One region of the Micromonospora sp. B9E7 genome, then DNA from elsewhere that is predicted to be linked to it. Evidence: riboswitches for the same ligand, from Rfam matches in the RefSeq annotation. Region 1 holds a riboswitch; the other holds the start of a gene.
The links. Region 1 has a riboswitch for cobalamin ahead of ABGB10_RS02240 (acyl-CoA thioesterase). Riboswitches for the same ligand answer to the same signal wherever they lie in the genome.
Positions count from the first base shown of each region.

Region 2: it holds a riboswitch for cobalamin, as region 1 does, so the genes downstream of both, ABGB10_RS08630 (ribonucleoside-diphosphate reductase subunit alpha) here and ABGB10_RS02240 (acyl-CoA thioesterase) in region 1, are expected to answer to the same signal.

Region 1 covers NZ_JBDPLX010000001.1:514,956-519,376, reverse strand. The annotation lists gene ABGB10_RS02245 (copper resistance protein CopC) at 1-1,767, opposite strand, end outside; cobalamin riboswitch at 1,897-2,111, shown strand; gene ABGB10_RS02240 (acyl-CoA thioesterase) at 2,231-2,743, shown strand; gene ABGB10_RS02235 (zinc-dependent alcohol dehydrogenase family protein) at 2,914-3,900, shown strand; gene ABGB10_RS02230 (hypothetical protein) at 3,933-4,214, opposite strand.
Region 2 covers NZ_JBDPLX010000004.1:179,086-183,506, forward strand. The annotation lists gene ABGB10_RS08625 (ribonucleotide-diphosphate reductase subunit beta) at 1-62, opposite strand, end outside; gene ABGB10_RS08630 (ribonucleoside-diphosphate reductase subunit alpha) at 131-2,467, opposite strand; cobalamin riboswitch at 2,659-2,876, opposite strand; gene ABGB10_RS08635 (enolase C-terminal domain-like protein) at 3,324-4,421, shown strand, end outside.

The DNA of each region.
Region 1 (4,421 bases):
GGCCGTCGCCTGTGCCTGCGCGGGCGGCAGCGCGGCGGGGGTGTGTGCCCCGGGCACGGTGTGGTCGACGCCCAGCACGAGAGGCAACTGCGCGCCGTTGGCCGCGGTGACGGAGAAGTCGGCGTAGACGCGGTAGCCGCCGGGTTGGGCCAGCGTCAGGGGGACGCTCCAGGTGCCGTCGGGGGCCATCGTCGGGTGCACGTGCTGGTAGCCGGTCAGGTCGCGGCCGACCACGATCATGTGCAACGGCTTGTCGTGTACGACCGCGAAGCGGGTCGCCGGCTGCCGGTCGGTCCCGACGATCCGGAAGCGGTAGTCGGCGCGTACCCCGGCGGGTTGGGACCGCTCCAGCGGTTGCAGGGTGTACCCACCGGCGCTGACCGTCGTGCCGGTCGCCAGCGTCTCGCCCGCCGCGCCGTCACCGCGATGCGTGTGCGGCCCGGTGCCCGCCGGGTGTTGGTGCCCGTCGGTCGCGGACGCCGCCTGCCCCGAGTCGGGCGGACCGCCCGACGGCTGTCGGGCGGTGGTCGCCGGGCTCTGGTCGCCGGTGCCGATGCGGGCCAGCCCGAACCCGGCAAGCAGCGCGATCACCAGCCCGCCGACGAGCAGCGCCAGGTGGCCGTTGCTCAGCCGCGACCCGGGTGTCACGGCGGTGAGGTCCGTGTCGGGCCGTGCTCTGGGGTCGACAGTCGACTCGTCGTCAGCGGTGGCGGTGGCCTTCGCCTCCTGATCGGTAGGCGTCGGATCGGCCGCGACGCCCGCGCGGGCCGTGACGACCGCGGTGCCCGTGCGCGCCGCCGGCACGGTGACGGGTCGCCGCTTACCGCCCGTGGGCTGCGCACCGACGCCGCTCGCCACGCCGGCACTGCCCGCGGAGGTCTTGCCCGCAGCCGTCTTTCCCGCGACGGCCCTGCCCCCGCTGGTCTTGCCGGCGGCGGCCTTGTTCGTGGTACGGGCACCGCCGCCGCGTCGACCGGAGGTCGCCGGCGAGGTGCGGCCCCGGCCGGTGGGTTGGCCGGTGGACCCCGTCCGCCGACGCCAGACGACGAATCCGGCCACCGCCACGGCCGCCGCGACCGCCACCGCCCAGCCGACCCAGGCCGGTGCTCCGGAGCCGCCCTCGTCGGTCGACCCGGTCGGCGGGGCCGCCGCGGCCCCGGACGGCGGGGTCACCGGCTGCGCCGAGGTGGTCGGCACCGCCGACGCCTGCCCGGACGACCCGTGCTGCTCGCTGGCGGCCACCAACGCCGGGTCCGGCTGGGTCGTCGGTGGGCTCCACCCCTTGGGTGCCGCCGTCACCCGCCCGTTGTAGCGGAAGGTCAGCGTGCCCCGCACGGTGTCGCCGTCCGAGGCGACCGACAGGTAGCTCACCGAGTACTGGCCCTTGGCCGGCAGGTGGGTGACGGCCACCGCCGCAGGGAACCCGGTGGTGTACTCACGTGGCTCGAACTGCCCGTTGACCAGGAAGTACTCCCGTACCGGCTGGTCCAGCGGCTTCGGCTCCCCGTACGACCAGCCGTTGTCGACGCGGACGCCGCCCGGAGCGGTGACCGTGAAGAACGCGTTGGGCGCGGCCTTCTCGGTGAAGAAGAGCTGCACCGACGTCAACGGCTCGCTCACCGTGGCGCCACCCGCCGGCGTGGACATGGCGAGAGTCCCGTGAGCCGCGGCGGGTTGGGCGGACGCGAGGAGAGCGACCGCCGAGGCGAGGAGGAGCGCGAGGACGCCCGAGAGCACCCGCCCCGGAGTCTGAGGGAGACGACGCATCTGAATATCCTGACCGGAGTGAGGCTTTTTTCAAGAGCTGGCGATCTTTTTCCTCACATGGCAAAAGCCGACGATGCCGCGCCGCTGTCTCCGCACCGTGCCCCCGGTGCCGCGACTTCCCTGGCCAGCTATGCTGCGGGCGGCGCTGGTTCGCCCCGTCGTGACCGGCAGGGCGTCGTAAGAGGGAACCCGGTGGAAGTCCGGGACTGCCCCGCAGCGGTGAGTGGGAACGAACGCCGTCATCAGCACTGGGCCGTCGGCCTGGGAAGCGACGGCCGGTAGGAGACCGGCACGACCGGTCAGGCCCGCGAGTCCGAAGACCTGCCTGCGCTGCGCACACGACCGTGTGCGCCGCCGTCGGCCTCGCGGGTGGGCTCAGCGGGTGACGTGCCGTACGTCGGCGCGTCCTCGTCAGCGTGTCCGCGTTCCGGTGGTGTGGTTTCCCGAGGGACGGACTACCGCTGTGCACGACACCGCCACGATCGCCGGCCGCGCGCCGTCGGCGTCGCACCTGACCCTGTCGCAGATCATGGACCAGCACCACACCAACCTGATGGGTACGGTGCACGGCGGCCGGATCCTCAACCTCATCGACTCCGTCGCCGGTGTGGTCGCCGCCCGGCACTCCGACGGGCCGGCGGTGACCGCCGCGATCGACGAGACCGCCTTCCTGCGCGCGGTACGGGTCGGCGACGTCGTCCACGTCGACGCCCGGATCACCTGGGCCGGACGCAGCTCGATGGAGGTCGCGGTCAAGGTCACCGCCGACCGGTGGGACCGGGCGGTGCCGCCCACCGACGTGGCCACCGCCCACCTGGTCATGGTCGCCGTCGACGACGACGGCCAGCCTCGTACGGTGCCGCCGCTGCTACCGGAGACCGACGGGGACCGGCGTCGGTACCGGGAGGCGGAGATCCGCCGCGAACACCGGTTGGCCCTGCGGCGGGCGCTGCTCGACGGCGCCGAGGACGGCTGAGAGCCGCTCGGGCTGTCCGTCGCGACGTTCCCCGGGTGGCTCGCCGCGATCGTCGCTCGTCCGGCCGGGCGCGCCGGATGCGGACGCAGGACAACCCGGATGTCGCCCGGCCGGCAACCCAATTGGATAGCGTCCAGGTGATGTCTAGATCACGGAGGGTGTGAACCGTCATGCGCGCTGCGGTGCTGCGGGAGTTCGACAGTCCACTGATGGTGGAGGACGTCGATCAACCCGCTCCCGGGGCGGGGCAGGTGCTGGTGCGCGTCATCGCCAGCGGGGTCAATCCACTCGACACGAAGATCCAGGCAGGAAAGGCCGCGCACGCGCGCGTCCAGCCGCCCGCGGTGCTCGGACTGGACCTGGCCGGCGTCGTCGCCGCGGTCGGCGCGGAGGTGGCCGGGTTCGCGCCGGGAGACGAGGTGTACGGGCTGTGCGGGGGAGTGGGCGACCTGCAGGGGTCGCTGGCCGAGTACGCCGCCGTGGACGCCCGGTTGCTGGCCGGCAAGCCGAGCAGCCTCTCGATGCGAGAGGCCGCCGCACTGCCCCTGGCGGCGGTCACCTCGTGGGAAGGGCTGGTCGACCGCGCCGGGGTCCGCGCCGGGCAGAAGGTGCTGGTGCACGGCGGTGCCGGCGGTGTCGGACACGTGGGTGTGCAACTCGCCCAGGCAAGGGGCGCCGAGGCGTACGCCACGGGAGGCCCGGCGAGCGTACGGGTGATCGAGAGCCTGGGTGCCGTGCCGATCGACTACACCTCGACCAGCGTCGAGGAGTACGTCGAGAGGCACACCGGTGGCGAGGGGTTCGACATCGTCGTCGACAACGTCGGTGGCGCGACGCTCGACGCGTCGTTCGCGGCGGTACGCACCTATCACGGGCACGTCGTCAGCGCGCTGGGCTGGGGGTCGCACTCGCTCGCCCCGCTGTCGTTCCGTGGCGCGACCTACTCCGGCGTGTTCACTTTGCTGCCGATGCTCACCGGACGGGGCCGCGAACACCACGGCGACATCCTGCGCGAGATCGCGACGCTGGCCGATGCCGGTGCCCTGCGCCCGCGACTGGATCCACGCACGTTCACGCTCGACACGGTCATGGACGCCCACCGGCTGGTCGCCGACGGCACCGCCGAGGGCAAGGTCATCGTGGACGTCGCCGACTGAGCGGGGAACGGTCCGCTGCGTTGGCCGGGTCGTCAGGTCCGCGCCGGTGACCTGCTGTCCAGGTCGACGATCCGGTCCGCCCAACGGTCCAGCAGGGTCTGGTCGTGGCTGATGACCAGGACGCCGGCCCGTTGGGTCCGCTGGTAGTCGCGGATGGCGGAACCCGCGCCCGGCTTCCAGCCAGCCGCGTCGAGCAGCGCGCTCGCCGCCGTCGGCTCGGCGGTCGGCGCGCCGACAGTCGAGGGCTCGGCGAACTCGCCGCCGGCTGAACTGTCCGGGGTCGCCGGGGCCGAGCAGGCGACGAGGACGAGCATCCCGGGCTGCTGCGGTCGACGCCACGAGGCGCCGGAAGGTCGGACGGATACCAGTTGTCTGCGTCATGAACAGGGAGTCCTACGTCCGGCCCGTGGCACCGCCCGCGCATCCGCACCGGCCAACGGATTGATCAACGAACTGTTCATGTCGCTGTTTTGTCCCACACACCGGCCCGGACCTGCGCGTTTCCCGGCAGTCAGCAGGGT
Region 2 (4,421 bases), on a different contig from region 1:
TCGAAGAAGTGCGGGTAGCGCATCGGGCGGAGGGTGAGGTCCATCCCGGGGTCGAGCAGCATGTGCGTGGTCCTCGTGTCGGTGGTGCCGGTGTCGGTGGTGCCGGCGTCGGTCGTGGTGTCGGCGGGGGTCACTGGCAGGCCTCGCACGACTCGGGGTTCTCCAGCGAGCAGGCCAGCGCGTCCGCGTCGACAGCGCCGACGGTGATGGGCGCGACCGGTGCGACCGCGCTGACGGTGGCCTGCTGGATCCGGGTCGCGGGACGCGAGCGCAGGTAGTAGGTGGTCTTCAGCCCGGCCTTCCAGGCGTACAGGTACATCGAGGAGAGCTTGCCGATGGTCGGCGCGGCCAGGAACAGGTTCAGCGACTGGGACTGGTCGATGAACGGGGCACGGGCGGCGGCCAGGTCGATCAGCGCCCGCTGCGGCAGCTCCCACGCGGTGCGGAACAACTCCCGGACGCCGGCCGGCAGCTCGGCGATGTCCTGCACCGACCCCTCGGCCCGCTTGATCGCCGACCGGATCCGGTCGGTCCACAGGCCACGGGCCTTCAGCTCGCGGACCAGGGCGGTGTTGACCTGGAGGAACTCCCCGGACAGCGTCTCGCGCTTGAACAGGTTCGACACCTGCGGCTCGATGCACTCGTAGCACCCGGCGATCGAGGCGATGGTCGCGGTCGGGGCGACGGCCACCAGCAGCGAGTTACGCAGCCCGTGCGCCGCGACCCGTTCCCGCAGCGCGTCCCACCGGGCGGTCTGCGTACCCTCGACACCCCACAGGTCGGGCTGCAACTGGCCCCGCGCGGCCCGGGTCTGGGCGTACGTCGGGTGCGCGCCGAACTGTCGCGCCAGGTCGGTGGAGGTCTCCAGCGCGGTCAGGTACAACTCCTCGCTGACCCGGGTGGACAGCTCCCGGGCGGCCGGCGAGTCGAACGGCAGCCGCAGCGCGAAGAAGACGTCCTGCAGGCCCATCAGCCCGAGCCCGACCGGCCGCCAGCGGGGGTTGCTCGCCGCCGCCTGGGTGGTCGGGTAGTAGTTGATGTCGATGACCCGGTCGAGGAAGGTCACCGCGGTACGGACCGTGGCGCGCAGCCGCTCCCAGTCGATGCCACCGTCGACCAGGTGGGCGGCGAGGTTCACCGAACCGAGGTTGCACACGGCCGTCTCGGCGTCGCTGGACACCTCGACGATCTCGGTGCAGAGGTTGGACAGGTGCACCACGTTGCCCGGTTCGGCGGTCTGGTTGCACAGCCGGTTCGACGCGTCCTTGAAGGTCATCCACCCGTTGCCGGTCTGGGCCAGGGTCCGCATCATCTTCCCGTACAGCTCCCGCGCCGGGACCTGCCGCACGTAGCGGCCCTGCGCCTCGGCCTCGCGGTACGCGGCGTCGAACCGCTCCCCCCACAGGTCGGGCAGTTCGGGCACCTCGTGCGGGTCGAACAGCGACCACATCTCGTCGGCCTCGACCCGGCGCATGAACTCGTCCGGAACCCAGTTGGCCAGGTTCAGGTTGTGGGTGCGCCGGGCGTCCTCGCCGGTGTTGTCCCGCAGTTGCAGGAACTCCTCGATGTCCGGGTGCCACGGCTCCAGGTAGACGCACGCCGCGCCCTTGCGCCGGCCACCCTGGTTGACCGCGGCGACGCTCGCGTCCAGCGTGCGCAGCCACGGCACGATCCCGTTGGACTGCCCGTTGGTGCCGCGGATCAACGCGCCCCGGGACCGGACCCGGGAGTACGCGATGCCGATGCCGCCGGCGAACTTGGACAGGTTGGCGACCTGGGCGTACCGCGCGTAGATCGAGTCCAGCTCGTCGAGCGGAGAGTCGACCAGGTAGCAGGAGGACATCTGGGTGTGCCGGGTACCGGAGTTGAACAACGTCGGTGAGCTGGGCAGGTAGGCCAGGCTGGACATCAGCCGGTAGAAGCCGACCGCCTCGTCCGGCGTACGGGACAGGCCGCAGGACACCCGCAGCAGCCAGTACTGCGGGGTCTCCAGCACCAGCCGCCTGGTGGGGTGGCGCAGCAGGTACCTGTCGTACACCGTGCGTAGCCCGAAGTACTCGAACCGCCGGTCGCCGTCCGGGTCGACAGCGTCGTCGAGCATGTCGGCGTGTGCGGCGACGAGCGCGGCGGTGTCGTCTCCGATCAGGCCCTCGGCGTGGCCGACCCGGATCGCCGCGCTGAACGAGGCGATGCCCTGCCGACGCACCTCCTTGTCGACGTAGCCGGCCAACAGCCGGGCGGCGAGGCGCGAGTACTGCGGCTCCTCACCGATCATCTCGGCCGCCGTCTGGATGGACAGCCGGTCCAGTTCGGCAGTCGTCGCGCCGTCGTACAGGCCGCTGATGGTGCGGGTGGCGACGCGCATCGGGTCGACGTCGGTCAGGTCGTCGGCCCACCGCTCGACCGCCCGGACGATCTTGTTCACGTCCACGGGTTCGGTGGCGCCGTCGCGCTTGCGGACCTGCATCGGCGTCCGCCGCAGGGCGGCGTCGGCGCTGGCCGGGACTACCTCGGTGACTGTCACCACTCGCTCCTCGGAGTTCGAGACCTGGTGGTCCGGACGCGAGGAGACAGACACCGACGGACGCCACGCCAGCCCGGCGTGGGTCAGGTGGCGTCAGCCGTCCCACGCGGCCTCGGACCGCCGCCCACCCGGGTGCGGGTACGCGGCGCGCTGGCAGGTCTTCGGACTCGTGGGCACGACCGGGCTGGCCGGTCTCCTACTGGCCGTCGCTTCCCAGGCCGCTTGGTGGCCCAGTGCTGATGACGGCTGTCGTTCCCACTCACCGCTGCGGGACAGTCCCGGAATTCCACCGGGTTCCCTCTTGCCTCGACCGCGCCGGATGAGCGGCCGAACCAGCTGCGTTCGACACCATATATAGGGACGCGGCGGTTGTCACACCCCACATGTCGGTGTCGGCGTGTCGACGGCCGAGCGGTGACGACCGTCACCCGGCCGCGCCCCCTTCTCGCGACCTCGTCGTGCCACCGGCCGCCGGCACCGGCAGTCCGGGGCGGGCAGTCGCTGGCAGCGATCCACAAAGGTGTGATGTATAGAGTCCACAGAGGTAAGGAATGTTGCGCATAATTCGCCGTCGATCTGCCCACCCGAAGCGAACATCCAACCTTCAGAACCCCACCCGACCGCCGATGCCGGCCCTGACCGCTGCGCCTCTGACACCCCCGCCGCCAGCGGTTCATTCCTGACCCGAAACATTGGATGTCTGCGCCGACTAGGTGATCGACGTCGTTGACGCATCTGATTCAGCCTCCGTATACTCCAAATGATCATCTGATCTTTGGCCTAGCCGGGCGAGGAGCGCATGCCGCAGATCACTGCTGTCACCGTCGAGGACGTCCGCTTCCCCACCTCCCTGACCGCTGACGGGTCAGACGCCATGAACAAGGACGGCGACTACTCGGCGGCCTACGTCGTCCTGCACACCGACGGCACCGACAGCGTGGGCGCGCCGCTCGCGGGCCACGGCCTGACCTTCACCATCGGTCGGGGCAACGACATCGTCGCCGCCGCAGCGGTCCACCAGGCACAGAACCTCGTGGGTCTGGACGTGGCGACGATGGCCGCCGACATGGGGGCGGTCTACCGCCTGCTCACGTCCGACTCGCAACTGCGGTGGCTCGGGCCCGAGAAGGGCGTCGTCCACCTGTCGCTCGCGGCCGTGCTGAACGCCTCGTGGGACCTGGTCGCCCGGCTCGCCGACAAACCGCTGTGGCGCCTACTGGTGGACATGTCCCCCGAACAACTCGTCGACATCGCGGACCTGCGCTACCTCTCCGACGCCCTGACCCGGGACGAGGCACTGGCCATCCTGCGGGCCAAGGAGAGCACCAAGGCCGACCGCCTCGCCCAGCTCGACCGGACCGGCTACCCCGCCTACACCACCTCGGCCGGCTGGCTCGGCTACGGCGACGACAAGCTGCGCCGGTTGTGCCAGGAAGCGGTCGACAGCGGCTACGGCTACGTCAAGCTCAAGGTGGGCGCCAACCTCGACGACGACATCCGCCGGTGCGCGATCGCCCGGGAGATCCTCGGCCCGGACCGCAACCTGATGATCGACGCCAACCAGGTGTGGGACGTCGGTCAGGCCATCGAGTGGGTCACCGCCCTCGCCCGCTTCACGCCGCTGTGGATCGAGGAGCCGACCAGCCCGGACGACATCCTGGGCCACGCGGCCGTCCGCCGGGCCGTCGCCCCGATCGGCGTCGCCACCGGCGAGCACTGCCACAACCGGGTGATGTTCAAGCAGCTGTTCCAGGCCGGAGCCATCGACTTCTGCCAGCTGGACACCGGCCGGTTGGCCAGCATCAACGAGATCGTCGCCGTGCTGCTCCTCGCCGCGAAGTTCGACATCCCGGTCTGCCCGCACGCCGGCGGCGTCGGGCTGTGCGAGATGGTCCAA